One region of the Synechococcus sp. CBW1108 genome, then DNA from elsewhere that is predicted to be linked to it. Evidence: predicted binding sites of a transcription regulator. Region 1 holds the regulator's gene; the other holds the start of a gene.
What was found. The regulator NtcA, encoded in region 1, controls nitrogen genes in cyanobacteria. The targets are predictions, from matches to a motif close to GTANCNNNNGNTAC.
Positions count from the first base shown of each region.

Region 1 (4,960 bases):
GCTCCGCGTCCTGCATCAGAGCTTCAGCCAGCGGGTGCTGGAGGGAGAAATCAGTGCCGGTGGGTATCGCTGGAGTTTCCGCTGGGCGTTTGACCGCGGCGAACTGAGTGTGGAGCCCTCCCTAGGGCGGGCCCTGATCCAGGACGCCTTGCTGCGCTACCTGCTCAAGGTGGATTACCAGCTGGAACCCGGCGGCGACTATGTGTTCACGGTGCGGGCCCGTTTTTAAACCCATCCGCTGGCCACTGGCGCAGCACCTCGCCGTAGCGGCGCCGCAGCGGTTCCCCCAGCCAGCGTTCCAGCAGCAGCTGGGCTACGACGTCGTCAATATCCCTTGGGGGCAGCCGCAGGCCGGTGGGCAGTAGGCGCATCCAGGGGTTTGGCGGATCCAGCTCCCAGTAGCGCTCGCGGGCGGCCAGGCTGCTGCCGCGCTCATCAACCAGGGTCAGCTCCAGGTTGAGTTGGCGCAGTAGGGGGCGCCAGGGGTGACTGCCGGTGCCGTTGCCCAGAATCACCCTGGCCAGGCCGCGTTGCTGCCAGGCCTGCAGCAGGCCCTGGCTGGCTGGGGGAGGCAGGATTGCCGCCTCCAGGACTTGCCCCTGGGATGCATCGGCCAGCACCAGGCCACATTTGCTGTTGCCTGGGTCGAGGCCGGCGATCAACGCTGACGCCTGCATGCCGGTCATGGGCGCCGGGGCCCCCTCGGGATGTCGTCCGCCGGCGGTCGCAACCAGCGCAACTCGACTGCAATCGGATCGGGGGTGTCGGCATCGCGCAGCACCACGGCTTCCAGCTGCACCACCTGGCCAGCGGGTCTTTCGCCCAGGGCCCGACCCAGTTGGTTCAGGCTGGCTGCGTCGAATTGCAACCCCTCCACCAGGGTGCCCTGGCGCTGGGCGCGGGCATAGGCCGCCGCCAGCAGCAGGTTCAAGCGGCGGTTGATGCCATCTAGGCCGGTGAGGTCTCCCTCCACCGTGGTGCTGGCCAGCACCTCGCCGGCCTTGACGACGGGTCGATTTGGCCGCAAGTCGGGGAAGGCCAGCACCTGGCGCTCCCCCCGCAGCACGTTGGCGGCCGAGAGGATGCTCACCACCCAGCGGCCGGGCTTGGCGAGCAGCTCCTCCAGTTTGGCGATGTCGTTTCTGGGCACCAGCAGGATCTGGCGATCCGGTGGTTGGCCCGGTAACACCCGGCGGAAGGCGTTGATGTTTGCCTGCTGCAAAAGGGCCGTGATCACCTGCTGGGCTTGCTCGGGGCGTTCCAGGGCCACCTTGGCGCTGGAGAGGATTTGCCCGCTGGTGATCACCACATCGCCGCGGCGCAGGGCGATCAGGTTGCTTTCCAGATCCTTGAGCTCTTGGGCTCCCGCCGCAATTCGCTTGCGCACCTGGCTCAATTCGGCCTCGGTGCGGCCAATCTCCGCGTCCCGGTCCCGCACTTCGAGGTTGAGCCGGGAGCGCTCCTGCTCCAGGCGATTGCGCTGGGCGACCAGGGGGGCCAGTTCCTGCCGCAGCTTGCTGGCACGGGCCTGGGCCTGCTCAAAGCGCTGCTGGGCATCTCGCTTGCCCTGTTCGGCTCGGTTGAGCTCCAGCTGACTGCTGGCCAGCAGGCGACGACTATTGGCCAGGCGCTCCTCCAGTTGGTCGAGTTCAAACAGGCCTGTGCGCAGGCGTTCGCTCACCAGCAGCATCAGGCCGAGGGAGATGGCACTGATCAGGCTGCCGGTGAGCACCGTGATCAGAACGGCGGTGTTGCGGGGCCGCAGCCTGAACAGGCTCAGCCGCGCCTTGCCCACCCGGCTCCCCAGACGGTCGCCCAGGTTGGAGAGCACTCCGCCCAGCACCAGCAGCGTCAGGATCAGCAGCCAACCCGTCACGTGCGTCTGCGACCGGCCCCAGTATCTCCGGAGTTCAGCTGAAGCGCTTGGCCAGGGCGATGGGATCAAACACCGTTATCTTCTTACGGTCGATCTGCACCAGGCCATCGTTGCGCAGATCCCCGAGCAATCGGGTGATGGTCACCCGGGTTGAGCCGATCGCTTCGGCGATGGCCTGGTGGGAAAGACGCAGATCAATGGTGATTCCTTGGCTGCTGGGAACCCCAAAGTCGCGGCAGAGCACCAGGAGGAAACTGACCAGCCGTGAACTCATGTCCCGGTGGGTGAGGGTTTCGATCATCGTTTCGGTCTGCAGAATCCGCGAGGAGAGACCTTGAAGCAGTAGGAGCCCCACGCTGGCATCCTGTTCGATCGCCTTGCGCACGGAGGTCGCCGGCGCGGTGACAATCTCCACCCGGGTGAAGGCGATGGCGTGATAAAAGCGATCTGAGCGCTGGCCCGTGAGCAGGGAGAGGACGCCGAATAGGCTGTTCTCACGCAGCAGGGCAACGGTGATCTCCTCACCGGATTCGTAGACCCGTGACAGGCGCACGGCACCGCGGCGCAAAAGATAGACCCGTTCGGCCGGATCACCGGGGAAAAAGATAGTTTTTCCCCGCTCTATTGTTTCGGCAGTGCTGCCGGCCAGCCCGCGGATCACTTCCTGCAGGGTGGGACCCGCCTGACTGGCACTGCCCATACCCGCCACCGAACCCGGGGCCCCTGTGGTTGGAGTGTTGGCGGTACGGCTGAATCCGTGGGTAGCGCCAACCATTACGGCTCTGGCATATCTCGGGACCTTAAGGATCGCCTGTAGGGATCCCTGTAGCAATACACACGGTTTCCTGGCTCTCCCCCTGGGACGATAGGCGTTGGTACAGGTGTTTCCGCTAGGGATGGGGTCGGATGCTTGTGAAGCGACCCGATGCCGCTACATTCAGCTTCGCGCAGTCGCCCATCAGCGGCTGTCGTTTCAGAGAGTTCATGACCGCCAGCTTGCCCCTTGCCCCAGTCACCCCGGCCCCCGTGCTGCGTCTGGTAGCCCAACAGGAGGGGCTGCTGCAGATTCACACGGCTCCGTTTCGGGGCAGTTTTGGGTCGGTGTTGAGCCAGGCCCTGCGGACCGCCGGCCTGGGTAGCAGGGTGCTGGTGAGCCAGTTGCTCAAGGGAGGGGTGGATCAGGGGCTCGAAAGCAGCCTTTGGCTGTGTGGGCGCCTGCAGTGGCTGCGGCCCGGGGTGCCCTACTGCATCTCGGAGCCGGCGGCCAGCCAGTCTGAGGAGTTGACTGCCCAGTCGCTGGCGGCCCAGTCTCTAGCGGCAGTGCAGCAGGTGTGGGCCTACAGCCGAGAGCGGCTGCTCAGTGGGGCAGTAGACCTGCTGGTGCTTGATGAGCTCGGGCTGGCAGTGGAGCTGGGCTATCTCGATAAAGCTGAGGTGCTTGCCACCCTGGAGCGCCGTCCGGTCCATCTGGATGTCATTGTGACCGGCCCGGCCATGGCTCCTGAATTGATGGCCATGGCCGACCAGGTCACCAAGCTGCGGCGTGGTCTCTAGGGGCTTTTGATGGCCCCGTCGTTCCTGTTTCCCCTTCCCGTCAATGCTCAAGAACGACCGCTGGATCAATGAGCAGGCCGCCTCCGGGATGCTTCAGCCCTTCCAGTCGAGCCTGGTGCGCCACCTGGATCCGGATACGGCTAGCTCGCCGGTGCTCAGCTACGGCTGCTCCTCCTATGGCTACGACCTGAGGCTCTCTGCTAAGGAGTTTTTAATTTTCCGGCACGTGCCTGGCACGGTGGTGAACCCGAAGCGGTTCAATCCCGCCAACCTCGAGCCCGCACCCCTAAATCAGGATGGGGACGGGGTCTATTTCATTCTGCCGGCCCACTCCTACGGCCTCGGTGTGGCGCTGGAGAAGATGAAAGTGCCCGCCAATATCACCGTGATTTGCCTGGGTAAGAGCACCTATGCTCGTCTAGGCATCATCGTCAACACCACGCCGGCTGAGGCGAGTTGGGAGGGCCATCTCACCCTTGAGTTCAGTAATTCCTCGGGAGCCGATTGCCGCATCTACGCCAACGAGGGTATCTGCCAGCTGTTGTTCTTTGAGGGGGATCCCTGCGCAACCACCTATCATGATCGCGCTGGCAAGTATCAGCACCAACCAGAGCGGGTCACCCTGGCGCGTATTTAGGGCTGCCGGAGGAATAGCAGACGCTGGGGTATGGCCCGCTAGGGGGCCAACCGAGCCTTGTGCAGCCGGCTCTTCTCGTACCAGTCGGCAAACTGGGGGGCCCAGGCCTGCAGGTGGGGCCAGATCAGGACGCAGAGTTCGCGTATTTCCTGCTGGGCATCGAGTTTGGCCCGCAGGTCGAGGAAGTGCAGCAGGGCCCGCAGTGTAAAGCTAACCACGAAGTGCTGGCGGTAATCAAAGGGCAGGATGCCGCGGGCGTGCTCCTCGGCGAAGCCGGCGGCCAGCAGGTCGCGGTAGCGCTCGGCGGCGGCGCGGCAGAGCTCCAGATCGATAGCGCGCTGCCCTATCGAATAGTGATACTTCTTGCCCTTGCGGTCGCTGTAATCGCAAACGGGCCGGAGATAGAACACCTCCTCCAGCTCCAGTTCGCCCCGGGCGGCGCGGCAGATGCGCTCGCCCGTGTAGCGCATCGACTGCACATCAAAGCTCACCCCCACCCGGTGGGTGCGGGCCTGTTGCATCACCGAGTGGGGAAACCAGCCCACATTGAGCACGATCTGGGCGTGCTCGAGGGGGCCGTAGTGGCCTCGCTCTCCGGCCAGTAGCCGTTTGACGCAGATCTCGCCAGCTTGGGTCTCATCGGGCCAGTTGGCCCGATCGGCGGCCACGAACCCCTCGCTGTAGTCCTGGTGCATGCCCGCATAGACGCACTGCTGCGGGTTGGGGGTGGCGGCGATCAGCTCAACGCGGAAGCGGGGATCAAGGGACACGGCGGCTTCAGCCATGGCTGCGGGGTGAGGCCATGGTGCCAGCTTCTGCGGCCTTGGGCTCGGGATCGCTGCCAAGGGCACTGACCTGGCCTACCCCCGCCAGCTGGGGCAGGGGCTGGCCGC
Region 1 is NZ_CP060395.1:1,759,790-1,764,749, forward strand. Features, by position in the region: gene H8F27_RS09455 (DUF3146 family protein) at 1-229, shown strand, start outside; gene H8F27_RS09460 (resolvase) at 207-686, opposite strand; gene H8F27_RS09465 (DUF3084 domain-containing protein) at 683-1,876, opposite strand; gene ntcA (global nitrogen regulator NtcA) at 1,911-2,576, opposite strand; gene H8F27_RS09475 (cob(I)yrinic acid a,c-diamide adenosyltransferase) at 2,861-3,430, shown strand; gene dcd (dCTP deaminase) at 3,474-4,067, shown strand; gene thyX (FAD-dependent thymidylate synthase) at 4,106-4,852, opposite strand; gene H8F27_RS09490 (thioredoxin domain-containing protein) at 4,845-4,960, opposite strand, start outside.

Region 2 (4,960 bases), 480 kb from region 1:
CAGCCCGGTGAGTGGCTGGCCGCCACGGCTGCCGAACCGCTGGTGCAGGTGCGGGCGGCGCTGGAGGAGCTGATGCAGGTGCGCAGCGCCGATCCCCTGGCCCTGCTCCAGGCCGCCTATCACCTCGGCAATCGCCATGTGGCGATGGAGATCAGGGCTGGTGAACTGCGCCTGCTCGCCGATTCTGTGCTGGCCCACCTGCTGGAGCATCGCGGTCTGCAGGTGGGCCAGCTGCAGGCCCCCTTTCAGCCCGAGTCCGGTGCCTACGGCTCCGCCCACGGCCACAGCCAAAGCCATGACCACTAGCCGGCTGCGCTTGTTTCAACTGATCAGCCCGGCGCTGCCGGTGGGGGCCTTCAGTTATTCGGAGGGTGTGGAGGTGCTGGTGCAGCGCGGGCTTTTGCTGGATGGGGCTGGGGTGAGGCGCTGGTTGGAGGCCGAGCTGCAGCGCGGCACCCTGGCGCTGGAGGCGGCGAGCCTGCCGGGCTTGCTGCTGGCTGAGGTGGCCGAATTGCGCGAGCGCGACAGCTGGTTGCTGGCCCTGCGGGAGGCGGCCGAGGTGCGCGCCCAGCAGCGTCAGATGGGGGCGTCGCTGCTGGGGCTGCTGGCCGATCTGGGCTTCAATCCGCCCGCCTTGAACCTGGCCTGGCCAGCAGCCTTTGCCCTGGCGGGCCGCGCCCTGGAGGTTGCTGCCACCGAGCTGGTGGAGGCCTACTTGTATGGCTGGGTGGCAAACCAGCTCAGTGCGGCCTTGCGGCTGGTGCCCCTAGGACCCACCGAGGCCCAGCGCCTACAGCTGGGCCTGGCGCCTTTGATTGCCGAGCGGGCCCTGGAACTGGCGGCTGCCGATCCAGATCAGCTCTGGAGCGGTGGTGTGGGTGCGGGTCTGGCCCAGTTGCGCCACGCCGAGCTGTACTCCAGGCTGTTTCGCAGCTGAGCGGATCGGATGAGCAAGCTGCGGGTGGGCGTAGCTGGGCCGGTGGGCTCGGGCAAAACGGCCCTGGTGGAGGCCCTGTGCCGGCGGCTGCGCGATCGCCTGCAGCTGGCGGTTGTCACCAACGACATCTACACCCAGGAAGACGCCCAGTTCCTCACCCGAGTTGGGGCCCTAGAGCCCGAACGCATCCGCGGCGTCGAAACCGGTGGCTGCCCCCACACCGCCATCCGTGAGGACTGTTCGATCAACCGAGCTGCGGTGGCCGAGCTGGAGGCGGCCTTTCCCGATCTGGATCTGGTGCTGGTGGAGAGCGGCGGCGACAACCTGGCTGCCAGCTTCAGCCCGGAACTGGTGGATCTCTGCATCTACGTGATCGATGTCGCCGCTGGCGACAAGATCCCCCGCAAGGGCGGTCCGGGGATCACCCGCTCCGACCTGCTGGTGATCAACAAGATCGATCTGGCCCCGATGGTGGGGGCCATCCTTGAGGTGATGGCAGCGGATACCGAGCGCATGCGCCCTGGGCGCCCCTGGTGCTTCACCAACATCCGCAGCGGCGAAGGGCTGGAGGCGGTGGAGCAGTTTTTGTGGGCCCAGCTGCCCTAATTGGCTTGCTTTTAGTGGAACCGTTGCAACCGCTACAAAGCCAAAATGGGACTACTGGATACCTTCCTACAACCGCTGAGCAGAAGCGGAACATTCAGCGGTTTCCCGTAGGAGTTTTTATGAAGTCTTCCCTGATGCGCAAAACCACCATGCGTTACGTCGCTGGCGCTACGGCGATGGCAGCCAGCCTTTCGCTCGTGGCCTGCGGCGGCGGCGAAAAAGCCTCTGGCGATTTTGATGGTGAAGTGAAGGTGGGGATTTTGCATTCCCGCTCAGGCACCATGGCCATCTCCGAAAACACGGTGGCTGAAGCCGAGTTGATGGCGATCGAGGAGATCAACGCCAAGGGCGGGATCACCATCGAGGGCAAAAAGCTGAAGATTGTTCCCGTCGAAGAAGATGGTGCCTCTGACTGGCCCACCTTCGCTGAGAAAGCCAAAAAACTGATCGATCAGGATCAGGTGGCTGTGGTGTTTGGTGGCTGGACCTCAGCTAGCCGCAAGGCGATGCTGCCGGTGTTTGAAGCCAAGGATCACTTCCTCTTCTATCCGATCCAATACGAAGGTCAGGAGTGCTCCAAGAACATTTTCTACAGCGGTGCTACCCCCAATCAGCAGGCGGAACCCGCGGTCTCCTGGCTGCTGAAGAACAAGGGCAAGGACTTCTTCCTAGTGGGCTCCGACTACGTGTATCCGCGCACCGCGAACACGATCATGAAGGAGCAGCTCAAGGTTGAGGGCGGCAACCTGGTGGGTGAGGACTACCTGCCACTTGGCAACACTGAGGTGGCTCCGATCATTGCCAAGATCAAGCAGGCCCTGCCCAAGGGTGGCGTGATCGTCAACACCCTTAATGGCGATAGCAACGTTGCCTTCTTCAAGCAGATGAAGGCTGCTGGCATCACCCCTGCCAACGGCTACGCGATCATGAGCTTCTCAATTGCTGAGGAGGAGGTTGCGGCAATCGGCCCTGAGTACCTGGAAGGCACCTATGCGGCCTGGAATTTCTTCCAGAGCCTGGATACACCAGCTTCCAAGGAGTTCACCAAGAACTTCAAGGCCAAATATGGCGAAAACCGAGTCACCAACGACCCGGCTGAATCTGCCTACAACATGATCTATCTCTGGGCCGCTGGAGCGGAGAAGGCCAATAGCGTTGACAACAGCGCCGTGCGCAAATCGCTAATCGGGGTTACTTTCGATGCCCCCCAGGGCAAGATCGAGGTGCAGCCCAACCATCACACCACCGAGCTGGTGATGATTGGTGAGGTCCAAAAGGACGGCATGTTCAAGATCATCGAAGATAAGGGTGTGCTCAAGCCGATTGCCTGGAACCAGTTCGTTCCCGAAACCAAGGGCTACACCTGCGATTGGACGCAGGATCGTCCTGACGCTGGCAAGTTCAAGATGTGATCAGCCCACTTTGATTAGCTGCAGGGGGGGGAGACATTTAGTCTTCTTCCCCTTTTTTATTTTTGTTCCTTTGTCCCCTTCGGGACTCCATGACAGCTCTTTACGACACGCTCTTCAACGGGCTGGCGATCGGCTCGGTGCTGATGCTGGCGGCGCTTGGCCTCGCTGTGGTCTTCGGCCTGATGGGTGTCATCAACATGGCCCATGGGGAGTTGATGATGCTCGGCGCCTACACCACCTTCGTGGTGCAGAACCTGCTCAAGAACGGCCCCCTTTCCGGCCTCTTCCCCATCTATTTACTGATTGCGATACCGATCGCCTTCCTGGTTAGTGGCTTGGCCGGGCTGCTTCTCGAGAAGACGGTGATTAGGCGCCTCTACGGCCGTCCCCTGGAAACCTTGCTGGCCACCTGGGGCGTCAGCCTGATCCTGCAGCAGTTCGTGCGTTCAGTTTCCACGGCCTTCTTTCTCGGCTTGCTGCTGGCGGTGTTGCTGGGGATGTTCGCGCCGCGTCTCACCCCCCAGATCTGGTGGCAGAGGCGTTGGGCGCCGCTGCTTGGCGTTGGCGGCTGGGTGTTGGCCGGCGTTCTGGGTATTGGGCTGGCTTCGGCCCTTGGCAGCGTGAGAGCCCTGGATCAGCCTTGGTTCAGTGCTCGCAACATTGATGTCACGGCGCCTCAGTGGCTGCGTGGTTCGATCGATTTGGCGGGGGTGACAATGCCCACCGGCCGTCTGTTCATCATCGCGCTGACGGCAATTGCCCTTGTGGCGGTGAACTGGTTCCTGCAGAAGAGTGTTTGGGGTATCCGCATTCGGGCCGTCACCCAGAACAGGCCGATGAGCAGTTGCCTTGGCATCCCCACCCAAAAGGTCGACGCCCTCACCTTTCTGGTTGGCTCGGGGCTGGCCGGGGTGGCCGGTGTTGCCGTCACCCTGCTGGGTTCGGTGGGCCCAAACCTTGGCGGTAATTACATCGTTGATTGCTTCATGGTCGTGGTACTCGGTGGGGTCGGCAAGCTGCTCGGCACCGTGGTGGCGGCCCTCGGCATCGGCATCTTGAGCTATGTGCTCGGCTCTGGTTCCCTCCTGTTGCTTTGGCCGACGATGCCCGCCGGCCTGAACGAGACGATCACCTTTTTTGCCACCACATCGATGGCAAAGGTGCTGGTGTTCGTGCTGATCGTCGTCTTCCTGCAGTTCAGGCCTGCAGGCCTGTTCCCGCAAAAGGGACGCATGGTGGAGGCCTGAGGCGATGAGCAGCTCACCTTTCCTTATCGTTTTTCTGCGTCGCTGGTGGCCCTGGATTCTGATCGTGGCGGCCGCCCTGATCCTGCCCTTCGTGTTGCCGCCCTTTCGGCTCAACCTGCTCGGTCGCTTTTTGGCTCTTGGCATCGTCGCTCTGGGTGTTGATCTGATCTGGGGTTTCACCGGCCTGCTTAGCCTTGGTCAGGGAATCTTCTTTGCCCTCGGCGGCTATGCCCTGGGTATGCATCTTTCGCTCAATTCGCTTGAGCCTGGCCAGTTGCCGGAGTTCTTCAGCCTCTATGGCGTCAAGAGCCTGCCCCTCTTCTGGCAGCCGTTCAATTCGCCCCTGTTCACGCTTTTGGCGATCTGGGTGATTCCAGCGATTGTGGCTGGAGTACTGGGCTTTCTTGTATTTCGTAACCGCATCAAAGGGGTGTACTTCTCGATCCTCACCCAGGCGGCCCTGCTGGTGTTTTTTAACTTCTTCAACGGCCAGCAGAAGCTGATTAACGGCACCAACGGTCTCAAGACAGACACCGCTCGCTTCTTCGGTGAGCTGGTGGGTTCCGATGGCATGCAGCGTTACCTCTTTTGGATCACGGTGTTGCTCGTGGTGGCTGCCTGGTTCCTCTGCCGCTGGCTTACAAGCGGTCGCTTTGGCGATGCCCTGGTGGCAGTGCGCGATGACGAGCCGCGGCTGCGCTTCACCGGCTACAACCCCACCGCCTACAAGACCCTTGTGTTCACCGTCGCTGGTGCTC
Region 2 is NZ_CP060395.1:1,277,101-1,282,060, reverse strand. Features, by position in the region: gene ureE (urease accessory protein UreE) at 1-306, shown strand, start outside; gene H8F27_RS06880 (urease accessory protein UreF) at 296-937, shown strand; gene ureG (urease accessory protein UreG) at 947-1,543, shown strand; gene urtA (urea ABC transporter substrate-binding protein) at 1,663-2,955, shown strand; gene urtB (urea ABC transporter permease subunit UrtB) at 3,045-4,202, shown strand; gene urtC (urea ABC transporter permease subunit UrtC) at 4,207-4,960, shown strand, end outside.
Region 2: urtA (urea ABC transporter substrate-binding protein) is a predicted target of NtcA. The motif match lies at 1,566-1,579, and genes of this name have one in related genera.